One region of the Streptomyces sp. NPDC056883 genome, then DNA from elsewhere that is predicted to be linked to it. Evidence: riboswitches for the same ligand, from Rfam matches in the RefSeq annotation. Region 1 holds a riboswitch; the other holds the start of a gene.
What was found. A riboswitch is a leader RNA that binds a small molecule or an ion and turns the genes downstream of it on or off. The one in region 1 is predicted to bind ZMP and ZTP.
Positions count from the first base shown of each region.

Region 2: it holds a riboswitch for ZMP and ZTP, as region 1 does, so the genes downstream of both, ACFRU2_RS18695 (bifunctional 5,10-methylenetetrahydrofolate dehydrogenase/5,10-methenyltetrahydrofolate cyclohydrolase) here and glyA (serine hydroxymethyltransferase) in region 1, are expected to answer to the same signal.

Region 1 is NZ_JBHUBS010000005.1:78,629-85,874, forward strand. It holds gene trpS (tryptophan--tRNA ligase) at 1-194, opposite strand, end outside; gene glyA (serine hydroxymethyltransferase) at 766-2,046, opposite strand; ZMP/ZTP riboswitch at 2,082-2,172, opposite strand; gene rocD (ornithine--oxo-acid transaminase) at 2,282-3,487, shown strand; gene ACFRU2_RS14995 (glutathionylspermidine synthase family protein) at 3,527-4,714, opposite strand; gene ACFRU2_RS15000 (hypothetical protein) at 4,721-5,056, opposite strand; gene ACFRU2_RS15005 (hypothetical protein) at 5,173-6,012, shown strand; gene ACFRU2_RS15010 (PLP-dependent aminotransferase family protein) at 6,250-7,246, opposite strand, start outside.
Region 2 is NZ_JBHUBS010000006.1:398,497-405,742, forward strand. It holds gene ACFRU2_RS18680 (NAD(P)/FAD-dependent oxidoreductase) at 1-767, shown strand, start outside; gene ACFRU2_RS18685 (MAB_1171c family putative transporter) at 764-2,002, shown strand; gene ACFRU2_RS18690 (peptide MFS transporter) at 2,056-3,570, opposite strand; gene ACFRU2_RS18695 (bifunctional 5,10-methylenetetrahydrofolate dehydrogenase/5,10-methenyltetrahydrofolate cyclohydrolase) at 3,707-4,597, opposite strand; ZMP/ZTP riboswitch at 4,626-4,726, opposite strand; gene ACFRU2_RS18700 (class I SAM-dependent methyltransferase) at 4,817-5,578, shown strand; gene ACFRU2_RS18705 (RNA polymerase sigma factor) at 5,792-7,246, shown strand, end outside.

The sequences.
Region 1 (7,246 bases):
AGCCGGGTATTGGCGCGCAGATCCTTCGGATCCTGCGGCATGGTGATCGCGTGCAGGTCGACGACCATGTAGAAGGCGTCGTGCGTCTCCTGGAGGGCGACGTACTGCCGGATGGCTCCGAGGTAGTTCCCGAGGTGGAACGAACCGGAGGTGGGCTGGATGCCGGAGAGCGCGCGAGGACGATCAGAAGCCATGGCTCCATTCTCTCAGGTGTGACACCGGGCTCGGCCCCGCCACTGGCCGGAACCCGGCGGGTCCCCCGGGCCCTGCCCGCCCCCCGCCCGGGTACCCGGCGGTAGCGCCCCGTCCGGATCTTGCCTCGGCCGAGCGACCGCTTTTAGCCGAGGTCAGGGCGTGTGCCGCTGCGCGAGCCTCCGTGGGCGCCGCCCACCCCCGCGCCTCAAACGCCGGCGGGGCTGGATGTGCCCGACGCGGGCGTGCCGGCGCGGAGCCGTTCCCGGGGGCCAGCCCCCGGACCCCCGCTCCTCAAACGCCGGAGGGGCTGGATTTCCGCCGGAGGGGCGGGATGTGCCCGGCGGGACCGGATCTGCCCGACCGGGGCTGGATTGCCCCGAGGGCAATTCCAGCCCCGCCGGCGTTTGAGGCGCGGGGTCTGGGGCGGAGCCCCAGGAGGGGTCCGGGCGCAGCCCGGGGATGCACCCAGCCCCGCCGGCGTTTGAGGCGCGGGTCCGGGCAGCGCCCGGGGAACGGTGGAAGGGCGGGTAGGGGACAGCCCCGCAGGGACCAGACCCCACCCGGGACGGGTCAGGCCAGCGGGAGGCCCGGGGCCGGGAAGGCGGCCATGAGGGCGGCGACCTCGGCGCGGATCGCACCGAGGGCGGCCTCGTCACCCTTGGCGGCGGCGGAGACGGCCCCCTCGATCCAGCCGGCGACCACCGGCATGTGCTCGACCCCAAGCCCCCGCGAGGTCAGCGACGGCGTACCGATCCGGATCCCCGACGGGTCGAACGGCTTGCGCGGGTCGAACGGCACCGTGTTGTAGTTCACGACGATCCCGGCCCGGTCCAGCGCCTTCGCCGCGATCTTGCCGGACACCGACTTCCCCGTCAGGTCGATCAGGATCAGGTGGTTGTCCGTACCGCCCGAGACCAGGTCGAAGCCCCGCTCCAGCAGAGCCGCCGCCAGCGCCTTCGCATTGGCCACGACCGCGTGCGCGTACGACACGAACGAGGGCTGCGCCGCCTCGTGGAGCGCCACCGCGATACCGGCCGTGGTCTGGTTGTGCGGGCCGCCCTGGAGGCCCGGGAAGACCGCCTTGTCGATGGCCTTCGCGTGCTCCTCGCGGCACATCAGCATCGCCCCGCGCGGACCGCGCAGGGTCTTGTGGGTGGTCGTCGAGATCACGTCCACGTGACCCGCCGGGGACGGGTGGGCCCCGCCCGCGATCAGGCCGGCGATGTGCGCCACGTCGGCGACGAGCACCGAGCCCGCCTCCTTCGCGATCGACGCGAACGCCTCGAAGTCGATCGTGCGCGGGAGCGCCGTACCGCCGCAGAAGATCAGCTTGGGCCGCTCCGCCAGCGCGAGGTCCCGTACGGCGTCGTAGTCGATGAGACCGGTGTCGGCCTGGACCCCGTACTGCACGCCCCGGAACCAGGAGCCCGTCGCCGAGACCCCCCACCCGTGCGTCAGGTGCCCGCCCATCGGCAGGGCCATGCCCATCACCGTGTCGCCGGGCTTCGCGAAGGCCAGGTACACGGCCAGGTTCGCCGGGGAGCCGGAGTACGGCTGCACGTTGGCGTGGTCGACTCCGAAGAGGCCCTTCGCCCGCTCCACGGCCAGCGCCTCGATGCGGTCGATGTTCTGCTGGCCCTCGTAGTACCGGCGGCCCGGGTAGCCCTCGCTGTACTTGTTCTGCAGCACCGTGCCGGAGGCCTCCAGCACGGCCGAGGAGACGTAGTTCTCGCTCGGGATGAGGCGGAGGGTCTCCGCCTGGAGGGTTTCCTCGGCGGCGACGAAGGACGCCAGCTCGGGGTCGGTCGCGAGCAGGGCGGGGTGACGGTACGGGGGGTGGTTCGCGCTCATGGCGGTTCCTCCGGGGTCGATGTCGGATCTCGTCCCCGCGAGGCCCAGGCGAGCGGCCCTGTATGCGGTCGTGCGCGCACGGCTCCCCCGGAGTTGGTTCTCCGTGCGCCAGTCGCCGTGCGTGTCCGACACCTTAGCGGGCGCGCCGCAAGAAAGGTTTCTCCGTCCGTCATTCGAGCGAGGATGGAGGGTGACGCCACCCTCGTCACCGGCTTGACGGACGATCGGAGACCCCGTGTCGACAACTGCTGATGCCATCCGCTCCGCCGACGCGCACAGCGCGCACAACTACCACCCCCTGCCCGTCGTCGTCGCCACGGCGGAGGGCGCGTGGATGACCGACGTGGAGGGCCGCCGCTACCTCGACATGCTCGCGGGGTACTCCGCCCTGAACTTCGGCCACGGCAACCGCCGCCTGCTCGACGCCGCCCGCGCCCAGCTGGAGCGGGTCACCCTGACCTCCCGCGCCTTCCACCACGACCGCTTCGCGGACTTCTGTACCGAGCTCTCGGCGCTGTGCGGCAAGGAAGCCGTCCTGCCCATGAACACCGGCGCGGAGGCCGTGGAGACGGCGGTGAAGACCGCCCGCAAGTGGGGGTACGAAGTCAAGGGCGTACCGGACGGCCACGCCAAGATCGTGGTGGCGGCCGACAACTTCCACGGCCGCACGACGACCATCGTGTCGTTCTCCACCGACCACGACGCCCGCGACCACTTCGGCCCGTACACCCCCGGCTTCGAGATCGTCCCGTACGGGGACCTCACCGCGCTCGCCCACGCCGTCACCTCCAACACCGTCGCCGTGCTGCTGGAGCCGATCCAGGGCGAGGCCGGCGTGCTCGTGCCGCCCGCCGGATACCTGCAGGGCGTACGGGAACTGACGCGCGCGCGGAACGTCCTGTTCATGGCCGACGAGATCCAGTCGGGCCTGGGCCGCACCGGCAAGACCTTCGCGTGCGAGCACGAGGGGGTCGTACCCGACGTGTACATCCTCGGCAAGGCGCTGGGCGGCGGGGTCGTGCCCGTGTCGGCGGTGGTGGCCGACCTCGACGTGCTCGGCGTGTTCAAGCCGGGCGAGCACGGCTCCACCTTCGGCGGCAACCCGCTGGCCTGCGCCGTCGCCCTGGAGGTCATCGCGATGCTGCGCACCGGCGAGTACCAGCAGCGTGCCACCGAGCTCGGCGACCACCTGCACCGGGAGCTGAACCTGATGGTCGGCGGCGGCGCCGTGACCGCCGTACGGGGCCGCGGGCTGTGGGCGGGCGTCGACATCGACCCGGCGCGCGGCACCGGCCGGGAGATCTCCGAGAAGCTGATGGGGCTCGGAGTCCTGGTCAAGGACACCCACGGGTCGACGATCCGGATCGCGCCGCCGCTGGTGATCTCCAAGGAGGACCTGGACTGGGGGCTGGACCAGCTCAGGTCGGTCCTCGGCGCATAGCCGGGAGGGGGTGCCGCCCGGCTGGAGGATGCTGTGCCGTCAGAGAATGACGTGGGGCAGGAAGCGGGCGTACTCGTCCGTGACCGGCCCCGCCGATTCGCGGATGCCCAGGCCCGCCGCCTCGTCCTCGACCACCCACGCGCCGAGCACCACCCGGTTGCCGTCGAAGTCGGGCAGCGGGGCGAGGCCCTGGAAGACGTACGTCTCGTCCTGCTCCGGTGCGAACGGCTCGCCGCCCACCGGGTGCAGGGTGACGCCCGCGCCCTCGCGGCCCAGCAGCGGCTTCGCCGCGTAGCCGGTGGTCGTGGCGAGTTCGCGCGGGCCGTCCAGGTAGGCGGGCAGCAGGTTCGGGTGCTCCGGGAAGAGCTCCCACAGGACCGCCAGCAGCGCCTTGTTGGAGAGCAGCATCTTCCACAGGGGCTCGATCCAGGCGGTGGTGCCGGAGCCGCCGCCGTGGTCGTACGTGCCGAGGACCTGCGGGGCGAACTCGTCGGTGGCCAGCCACTCCCACGGGTAGAGCTTGAAGATCGCGCGGATGAAGCCGAGCTTCTCGTCCACGAACCGGCCGGACAGGGAGTCCCAGCCGATCCGCTCCACCGACAGCTCCCGCGTGTCGATGCCGGCCTGCTCGGCGGTCTCCTGGAGGTAGGCGACCGTCATCAGGTCCTCGCCGAGCTCGTCGGTCTCGGAGTGCGCGAAGTGCACCGGGCCGGCCGGCAGCAGCTCCGCCTGACGGCGCCAGGCGTCGACGAGCCGCTCGTGGAGGGAATTCCACTGGTCGGCGCCGGGGAAGCGCTCCTCCATCCAGAACCACTGCGGGCTGGCCGCCTCCACGAGGGAGGTGGGGGTGTCGGCGTTGTACTCCAGCATCTTGGCGGGGCCGGTGCCGTCGTAGCGCAGGTCGAAGCGGCCGTAGAGCGAGGGCTGTTCGGCGCGGCGCCGCCAGGACTCGGCGATCAGCGCGGCGAGCTTCGGGTCGGTGATGCCGAGGTCGGCGAAGCGGTCGTGGTCGACGATGTGCTGGGCCGCGGCCAGGCACATGGCGTGCAGCTCCTCGACGACGTTCTCCAGCGCCTCGACCTCGGGGAGCGTGAAGGAGTAGTACGCGCTCTCGTCCCAGTAGGGACGCAGGGAGTCGTCGGGGTAGCGGGTGAGGGGGTAGATCAGCCCCTGCTCCTCGACGGTCTTCTGCCAGTCGGGGCGGGGCTCGATGGTGTGGCGCTTCACCCTGGATCAGCCGCCCGAGGAGCTCTTGTGGCTGCCGCCGATGCCGCCGCGGGTGACGGCGGACTTGTCGAAGCTGCCGCCGCTGACCTTGTTCTTCGCGACGCTGCCGCCGTAGTAGTACGCGCCGCGGCCGCCGCTCTTGCACTCCTTGGAGTTCAGCTTCTCCAGCGTGGCGCGGTCCGCGCAGCGCTTGTCGGGCTCGTTGCTGCTGCCACAGGCCACCAGGGCCGCGGCGAGCAGGCCCATGCCGCCGAGGGCGACCGTGCCGGAGCGCATGCGGCGCACGGTGCGCGCGGTGTCGCTGCTGCTACCGCTACTACTGCTGCTACTGCTGCTGTCCATGGACTGTTCGCTCCCCCTGGGGTGGCCGGCTGCGCACAGACTAGAACGGCCGCCCCGGCCGACGGAATCCGGCCGACGCGGGATCCGTGACCTAGAGTCGGTTCGTGCTCATTGGGATGATTTGCGCGCTCGGTGCGGCGGTCTGCTTCGGCACGGCGTCGGTCCTGCAGGCGGTGGCGGCGCGGGCCGCGGAGCCGGGAACGGGCTCCGGGGTCGACACCGCCCTCCTCCTGCGGGCGCTGCGTCAGTGGCGCTATCTCGCCGGACTCGGGCTGGACGCGGTCGGCTTCGTCCTCCAGATCATCGCCCTGCGGCACATCCCGATCTACGCGGTGGGCGCGGCCCTCGCCGCCAGCCTCGCGGTGACCGCGGTGGTCGCGGCGCGGCTGCTGAAGGTGCGGCTGAGCGGGACGGAGTGGGGCGCGGTCGCGGTGGTGTGCGCGGGGCTGGTGATGCTCGGGCTGGCGTCCGGGGAAGAGGGCTCGGGCCAGGGCACGCTCGCGCTGAAGCTGGGGCTGCTGGCGGTGGCCGGGCTGGTGCTGGTGGTCGGGGCGGTCGCGGGCGGACTGCCGGACCGCAGCCGGGCGCTGACGCTGGGTCTGGCCGCCGGGACGGGCTTCGGGGTGGTGGAGGTGGCGGTCCGGCTCATCGACGACGTCTCGCTCTCCGCCCTCTCCAACCCGGCGTTCTACGCCCTCCTCCTCGGCGGCGGCGCCGCGTTCCTCCTCCTCACCTCCGCGCTGGCGCGGGGCTCGGTGACGGCGGCGACGGCCGGTCTGGTGCTGGGCGAAACGATCGGCCCGGCGGCGGTGGGCGTGGCCTGGCTGGGCGACCGCACCCGCGAGGGCCTGACCTGGCTGGCGATCGCAGGCTTCGTGGTCGCCGTGGCCGGCTCCCTGGCCCTGGCCCGCTTCGGCGAACCACCGGCGGAGCCATCTCAGCCGTCCGGCGCTTGAGGAAGGAGCCCGGGCGCAGCCCGGTGCTCCTGGGGCTCCGCCCCAGACCCCGCTCCTCAAACGCCGGAGGGGCTGGATTTTGGCCGGCCTCCGATGGCCCGCAGGGCAATTTCAGCCCGCCCGGCGTTTGAGGGCGCGGGCGCGCAGCGCACGCATGGGGTCCGGGGCGGAGCCCCGGGGAACGGAAGGGCGGGTAGGGGACAGCCCCCGCAGGGCCCCGTCCCGGCGGGGGCTGCGTCACGGCAGGGCTGCGACCAGCGCCGCCAAGGTGGGCGCCCACGCGCTCTGGGACGGCGTCCCGAAGCCGACGACCAGCGCCTCCCGGGGAGGCATCGTCGCAGCCGGATGCCGGAAGAAGGACAGCGGCAGCAACCCCAGGTCCTGCCAGGCGGCAGACCGCAGCGCCGCCCGCTCACCCCCCGGCGGAAGGTCCAGCACCGCGTGCAACCCCGCCGCGATGCCGGAGACCGCCGCACGGTCCCCCACCGCCGCCACCAGCTCATCGCGCCGCCGCCGGTACCGCAGCCGCATCCCCCGCACGTGCCGGTCGTACGCCCCCGACCGGATGAACTCCGCGAGCGTCAGCTGGTCCAGCGCGCTGGAGCTCCAGTCGGTCCGGCCCTTCACCGCGAGCACCTCGTCCATCAGCGGCCCGGGCACCACCATCCAGCCCATCCGCAGCCCCGGCGCCAGGGACTTGCTCGCCGTACCCAGGTACACCACCCGGTCCGGGTCCAGTCCCTGGAGCGCGCCGACCGGCTGGCGGTCGTAGCGGAACTCCCCGTCGTAGTCGTCCTCCAGGATCAGCCCGCCCGTGGACCGGGCCCAGTCCACCGCCGCCGCCCGCCGCCCGGGCGTCAGCGCGGCGCCCGTCGGGAACTGGTGCGCCGGCGTCAGCAGCACCGCCCCCGCGCCCGAACCGGCCAGCTCGGTGGTGCGGGCCCCCGCCCCGTCCACGGCCAGCGGCCGCGTCCGCAGCCCGGCGCCGGTGAGCAGCTCCCGGTGCACGTCCAGCCCGTACCCCTCCACCGCCATCTCCCGGACCCGCCGCGCCCGCAGCAGCCGCGCGAGCAGCAGCAGGCCCTGGCCGAAGCCCGCGCACAGCACGATGCGTTCGGGGTCGGCGTACACCCCGCGGGCCCGCGCCAGGTACCCGGCGAGGGCCTCGCGCAGTTCCACCCGGCCGCGCGGGTCGGCGTACCCGAAGGCCTCGTTCGGGGCCGCGGTCAGCGCC
Region 2 (7,246 bases), on a different contig from region 1:
CCGTACCCGGCCAGACCGCGACGATCGTCCCCATCGAGAACGGGCGCTGGCAGGCCACCCTGTCCGGCACCCGCGGCGGCCAGCCCACCGCCGACCCGGAGTCCTTCATCCCGTTCGCCAAGGGGGTCCGCGACCCCATCGTCGGCGAACTCCTCGAGGGCAAGAAGCCGCTGACCGACGTCTCCGTCACCCAGGGCACCGCCAACCGCCGGATCTTCTTCGAGAGGGCCGACCTCCCCGACGGCTTCTTCGCCGTCGGCGACTCGGTCGCCACCTTCAACCCGCTCTACGGCCAGGGCATGACGGTCGCGGCCCAGGGACTTCTGGCCGTCCGTACGCTGCTGCGCGCGAAGGGCCTCTCCCACGCGGGCATCGGCCGCGAGGCGCAGCGGGCCATCGCCCCGCAGGTGGCGGTCGCCTGGGACCTCGCCACCTCGCAGGACATCCTGTACCCGGGTGCCACGGGCATCAAGCCGCGCCCCGGTGCCGGGCTGCTCAACGGGTACGTCGAGCGGCTGATGACCGGCGCCACCACCAAGGCCTCGCTCACCGCGGCCCTGCTCCAGGTCATCACCATGAACCGGGCGCCCACCTACTGGATCCGCCCCGGGGTGATCTGGGAGGTGCTGCGCACATCGACCCGGGGCGCGCTGAAGGCGGCTCCGCTGACCGCCGCCGAGCGGACGGTGGCGGGTCTGGACCAGGACGGGCCGGCCGGCACCGGCGGCCCCCTCGGACCCGTCGACCCCGCCGGCCAGGCGCGATGACCGAAAGCCTCGTCCTCTACGTTCCGGGCGCGGTGATCGCCGCGGCGCTGATCGTCAAGGCGCCCACGTTGAGGCGGGGCTGGGAGCAGCCCCTGATGCGGGCCGTGTGCACGCTCCTCGTCGGGGGGTCGCTCGCGGTCATCCTCTCGGCGCCGCCGACGATCGTGGCCGTCAACCGGCTGACCGGCATCGTCAACTTCTCGGCTCCCCTGGTCTACTGCCTGCTCACGGCCTTTTCGGGCGCCTGTGTCGTGGTGATCCTGCACTGGAGCGGGACCCCGGCAGCCGTCGTGCGCCGGGCCACCCGGCTGACGGTGGCCGCGTACGGCACGGTGGTCGTGGCGATCGTGACCCTGTTCGCCCTGGGCGAGGCTCCCGTCGAGCGGCTGCGCGACATGGACACGTACTACGCCCACACCCCGTACCTGCGCGAGATGATCATCTGCTATCTGACGGCGCACACCGTGGGCAGCACCGCACTCACGGTGCTGTGCCGCAAGTGGCTGCGCCGTCTGTCCCCCTCGGCGCTGCCGCTGCGCCCGCTCCGTACGGGACTTGCCCTGCTGATGCTGGGAGGCGCCTTCGACCTGGCCTTCCTCGCGGTGAAGTGGACGGCGATGACCGCGCGCTGGAGCGGCGGGGACCTGGACTTCCTGTCCACCACCGTGGCCCCGCCGCTGGCCGCGGCGGCGGCCCTGTTCGTGGGCGCCGGATTCCTGGTGCCGCTGGTCGGCGGTTCGGCTCCGTGGAAGGACTACTGCCGCTACCGGCGGCTGCGGCCGCTCTGGGCGGCGTTGCGCGGGTTCTCCCCGGGCGGGCTGCGGCCCGTGCCGCTGACCTGGTGGTCACCGGTCGGGATCCGGCTGGTCCACCGCGAATCGGTGATCGACGACGGGATCCTGGCGCTCGGGTGCTGGTTCGACCCCGCCGTGCGCGAGGAGGCGTACGGGGCCGCGCGCGCTCAGGGCCGGTCCGAGGAGGAGGCCGCCCTCGTATCGGACGCGGCCATGCTGGCGGCGGCCTGCCGCCTCCGTGCGGAGGCCGACCGGGCCGAGGCCCACCGGTCCGAGGCCGGTCAGGAGGCGGGCCGGGAGACCGCCCCCGCTACCGAGTCCCACCCCGGCTTCCCGGGCCACCCGTACCGCCTGGACTCCCGCCCGCTGACCGAGCTGGCCCACGTGTTCCAGACCTCCCCGATCGTGGCCAGGGCCCGCAACCGGGCCACCCGCTCCTGACCGCCGGCCACCGGCCACCGGCTCCGGACCGGGGCCCTCGTGCGCGGGCCCGGTCAGGCCGCGGCCGCCACCGCTTCGCGGGCCGCGGCCGCCTCGCCCGTCAGGACCTTGAGCCGCTTGGTGAAGAGGACCATCACCGCGCCGGCCGCGATGACCATGGCGCCCTGCCACAGGAAGTTCCAGCTCTGGCCGATGACCGCGTCGAGCCGGGGCAGCTGGGCGCCGATCGCGTCGCCGGTCGCGGCGGCGAGGAACCAGACGCCCATCATCTGGTTGGTGAAGGCCCGCGGGGCGAGCTTGGTGGTGACCGAGAGGCCCACCGGGCTCAGGCACATCTCGCCCATCACCTGGATCACGTACACGCCCACCAGCCACATCAGCGAGACCTTGACCCCGCTGGAGGCGATGGCCGCGGCGCCCGACATGACCACGAAGGATGCGCCGGTCAGCAGCAGGGCCAGGCCGAACTTGAACGGGGTGCTCATGTGCTTGCCCCGGCGCACCCAGAAGGCCGCGAAGACGGGGGCCAGGATGATCACGAACAGCGAGGGCAGCGACTGGGTCCAGCTCGCCGGGATGTGCCAGCCGAGCAGGGACAGGTCGGTCTTCTGGGCGGCGAACATGTTCAGCTCGTTGCCCATCTGGTCGTAGACCAGCCAGAACAGCGTGGCGGCCAGGAAGAGCCAGACGTACGCCCGCAGCCGGGTCTTCTCGACCCGGTCGATCTTGGGGCTGCGGTACATCGAGAGCAGCACGCCCGCCGGGACCACCACGGCGACGACCGTCAGCACGAAGGTGATGGTGTCGATGCTCAGCGCGTGCGAGGCGGCCAGCAGGGTGACCAGTACGGCGGTGAAGACCAGGCCGTACGCGGAGGACTTGCCCACCTTGGCCCGCTCGGCCGGGGTGAGCCGGACCACGGGCTCCGCGCGCAGCTGCTCCGACAGGCGCCGGCCGCCCAGGACGTACTGGACCAGGCCGAGGGCCATGCCGACGGCGGCGGCGCCGAAGCCGAGGTGCCAGTTGACCTCCTCGCCGAGGTAGCCGACGACGAGCGGGGCGATGACGGCGCCGAGGTTGATGCCCATGTAGAAGATCGAGTAGCCGGCGTCGCGCCGCTGGTCGTCGTCGGCGGCGTACAGCCGGCCGACCAGCGCGGAGATATTCGGCTTGAGCAGGCCGGTGCCGATGACGATGAGGACCAGGCCGGGCCAGACGAACACCGGGTTCGGGACGGCCATCAGGACGTGGCCGGCCATGATCACCACACCGCCCCACAGGACGGCCCGCCGGGCGCCGAGGAACCGGTCGGCGATCCAGCCGCCGGGCAGCGCCAGCAGCGAGATCATGGCCATGTAGACGCCTTCCACGGCCTCCGCGGTGCCCTCGTGGAGGCCCATGCCGCCGTGGCCGCGGGAGGCGGCGAGGAAGTGCACGAGGATGGCGACCATGCCGTAGAGGCTGAAACGCTCCCACAGCTCGGCGAGGACGAGGGTGGCGAGCCCGCGCGGGTGGCGCTTCCCGCCCACCGCCGCCGCGTCCGGTCCCGAGATCTTCTGCATATCCATCGAAGGCTTCACATATTCAGTGGAGCCCCGTCCCGGCGCGGCGGGATCGGTCTTTCGGCCCCTTACCGCGGGAAACGGAACGCCCCGGACCGAAGGGCCCGGGGCGTTCGTCGTACCGAGGGGAGCGGGGCGCGGGTCAGAGGTCCGCGAGCGCCAGGCCGGCCTGGGCGGCGGCGGCCTGGACGGTCTGCTCCAGCAGCACCGCGATGGTCATCGGGCCGACGCCGCCCGGGACCGGGGTGATCAGCGAGGCGCGGGCGGCGGCCGACTCGAAGTGGACGTCGCCGACGTTGCCCTCGTTGTAGCCGGCGTCCAGGACCACGGCGCCCGGCTTGATGTCCTCGCCGCGGATGAACTCGGCCTTGCCGACGGCGGCGACCAGCACGTCCGCCTGGCGGACGATGGAGGGCAGGTCCACGGTGCGGGAGTGGCAGTAGGTGACGGTGGCGTTCTGCTCCAGGAGCAGCATGCCGGCCGGCTTGCCCAGGATCGCGCTGCGGCCGACGACCACGGCGTGCTTGCCGGTCAGGTCCACGTCGTAGGCCTCCAGCAGCCGCATGATGCCGCCGGGGGTGCAGGAGACGAAGCCCGGCAGCCCGAAGCCCATGGCGGCGAAGGAGTGCATGGTGACCCCGTCGACGTCCTTGCCCGGGGCGATGGCCTCGAAGGCGGCGCGCTCGTCGATGTGGTGCGGGACGGGGTGCTGGAGCAGGATGCCGCTGATCTCCGGGTCCTCGGAGAGCGCGGTCAGGGTGGCGACGAGCTCCTCGGTGGTCGTCGCGGCCGGCAGCTCCACGTGGCGGGAGGTGATCCCGGCCTTGGCGCAACGGTTCTGCTTCATGCGGACGTAGGTGACGGACGCGGGGTCCTCGCCGACCAGCACGGTCGCCAGACAGGGGGCCGTTCCGGTGCGCTCGGTGATCTTCGCGGCGTACTCGGCGGTCTGCTCGGAGATGCGGCGGGCGAGGGCGGTGCCGTCCATCAGTGTGGCGGTCCGTGCCTGCTGGGCAGTCGTCTGGGTGGTCATCGGGGCTCCTGAGCGTCGCTGCGGGATCGCGGTTCGCCCAGGCGCGCGGCAGTCGGCGTACCGGATACGGGAGTACGCCGGGCCGCTCCCCGGTGGTGATCCACCCGAACGCCAGTCACGGCCCGCCGTAAGTGTAAGCGAACCCGCGCGGGGCCGGTGTGCGCCCCGGCCCCGCGCAATCCGGTGGATGACCGGGCCCGGACCTGGGACGATCGAGACATGACGCGCACTTTCGACCATCTCGTCGCCGAAGCGGAATCCGTCTCCGTGGACGGCTGGGACTTCTCCTGGCTCGACGGCCGCGCCACCGAACAGCGCCCCTCCTGGGGCTACCAGCGCCTCCTGGCGCGGCACCTGGCGCAGGTCGGCTCCGCCCTGGACATCCAGACCGGCGGCGGAGAAGTGCTCGCCGGAGCCGGGCCCCTGCCCCGGCTGACGGTGGCCACCGAATCGTGGCCGCCGAACATCGACAAGGCGACAAGACTGCTGCATCCGCTGGGCGCGGTGGTGGTCGCCGACTCCGACGAGCCGCCGCTGCCGTTCGGCGACGGGGCCTTCGACTTCGTCTCCAGCCGGCATCCGGTGACGATCTGGTGGGAGGAGATCGCGCGGGTGCTGAAGCCCGGTGGCACGTACCTCTCCCAGCAGGTCGGCCCGGCGAGCGTTTTCGAGCTCGTGGAGTACTTCCTGGGCCCGCAACCGGAGGAGGTCCGGCGGGGCCGGCACCCCGACGACGCGGTCGCCGCGGCCGAGAAGGCGGGACTGGAGGTGGTCGATCTGCGCTCCGAGCGGCTGCGGACGGAGTTCCACGACATCGGAGCCGTGATCTACTTTCTGAGGAAGGTGATCTGGATGGTGCCGGGCTTCACGGTCGGGCAGCATCGGGACCGGTTGCGCGAGCTGCACGAACAGATCGAGCGCGAAGGCCCGTTCGTCGCACACACCGCCCGATTTCTCATCGAGGCCCGCAAAACGGGCTGACAAATCGGGCGGACGCGACCACCCGCGACCGGCCCCCCGGTCACGGCGTGGCGCAGGTCACTCAATTCAGCGCGTAACGAATCTACTCGGGCATGCGATGAACCGACAGGTGTCCTCGTGCGGCCCGGAATACAGACCCCCCTCGGGTCTGTTTCCCGAGTTCGCGCGATGATGTCCCGCCACCCCTTATCTGTTCGCAACGAGAGGCTCCTTGTGTCGCTCAGCCCGTCCCGTACGTTCCCCACGGAGATCGCCGAATCCGAGGCCCTGGTCGCGCTTGTCGAGCGCGGCCGCGAGCAGGGTCACATCAACGGTGATGACGTGCGCCAGGCCTTCGAGGCCGGCCGCATCCCGGTGGACCAGTGGAAGCGGGTCCTGCGCAGCCTGAACCAGGTCCTGGACGAGGAGGGCGTCGCGCTGCACGTCAGTGCCGCCCCCGCCACGAAGGCTCCCGCCAAGAAGGCGCGCAAGGCGGCCGCCGCCCCCGCGCGCACCGTCGCCAAGAAGGCTGCCGCCCCGCCGCGCCTCATCGGTGCGCGCAAGACGGCCGCCCCCACCCCCGCCGCGGCGATATCCGACCCGTCGGCCTCCGGGACCGAGGAGGAGGTGGCGGCAGAGGCCGCCGCCGCGCCGAAGAAGCGGACGGTCAAGAAGACCGCCGTGAAGAAGACCGCCGTGAAGAAGACGGCTGCCACGAAGAAGACCGCCAAGGACGGCGACGAGGCCGAGGCCGCCGTCTCCGAGGGCGAGGACTGGGCAGCCGAGGACCTGGACGAGGGCGACGAGAAGGAGACGCCCAAGACGGGCGGCAGCGCCGGCTTCGTCCTGTCCGACGACGACGAGGACGACGCCCCGGCCCAGACCGTCATGGTCGCCGGCGCCACCGCCGACCCCGTCAAGGACTACCTCAAGCTCATCGGCAAGGTGCCGCTGCTCAACGCCGAGCAGGAGGTGGAGCTCGCCAAGCGCATCGAGGCCGGTCTCTTCTCCGAGTACAAGCTCGAAGAGGAGGAGGACCACAAGCCCGCGTTCAAGCGCGAGCTGGAGATCCTCGTCGAGGACGGCCGTCGGGCCAAGAACCACCTGCTGGAGGCCAACCTCCGCCTCGTGGTCTCCCTCGCCAAGCGCTACACCGGCCGCGGCATGCTCTTCCTGGACCTGATCCAGGAGGGCAACGTCGGTCTGATCCGCGCCGTGGAGAAGTTCGACTACACCAAGGGCTTCAAGTTCTCCACGTACGCGACCTGGTGGATCCGGCAGGCGATCACGCGTGCCATGGCCGACCAGTCGCGCACCATCCGCATCCCCGTCCACATGGTCGAGATCATCAACAAGCTGGCCCGTGTCCAGCGCCAGATGCTCCAGGACCTCGGCCGGGAGCCCACTCCGGAGGAGCTGGGCAAGGAACTCGACATGACCCCCGAGAAGGTCATCGAGGTCCAGAAGTACGGCCGCGAGCCGATCTCCCTGCACACCCCCCTGGGTGAGGAGGGCGACAGCGAGTTCGGTGACCTCATCGAGGACTCCGAGGCGGTCGTGCCGGCCGACGCGGTCTCCTTCACCTTCCTCCAGGAGCAGCTCCAGTCCATCCTGGGCACGCTCTCGGAGCGCGAGGCGGGCGTGGTCTCCATGCGCTACGGCCTCAACGACGGCCAGCCGAAGACCCTC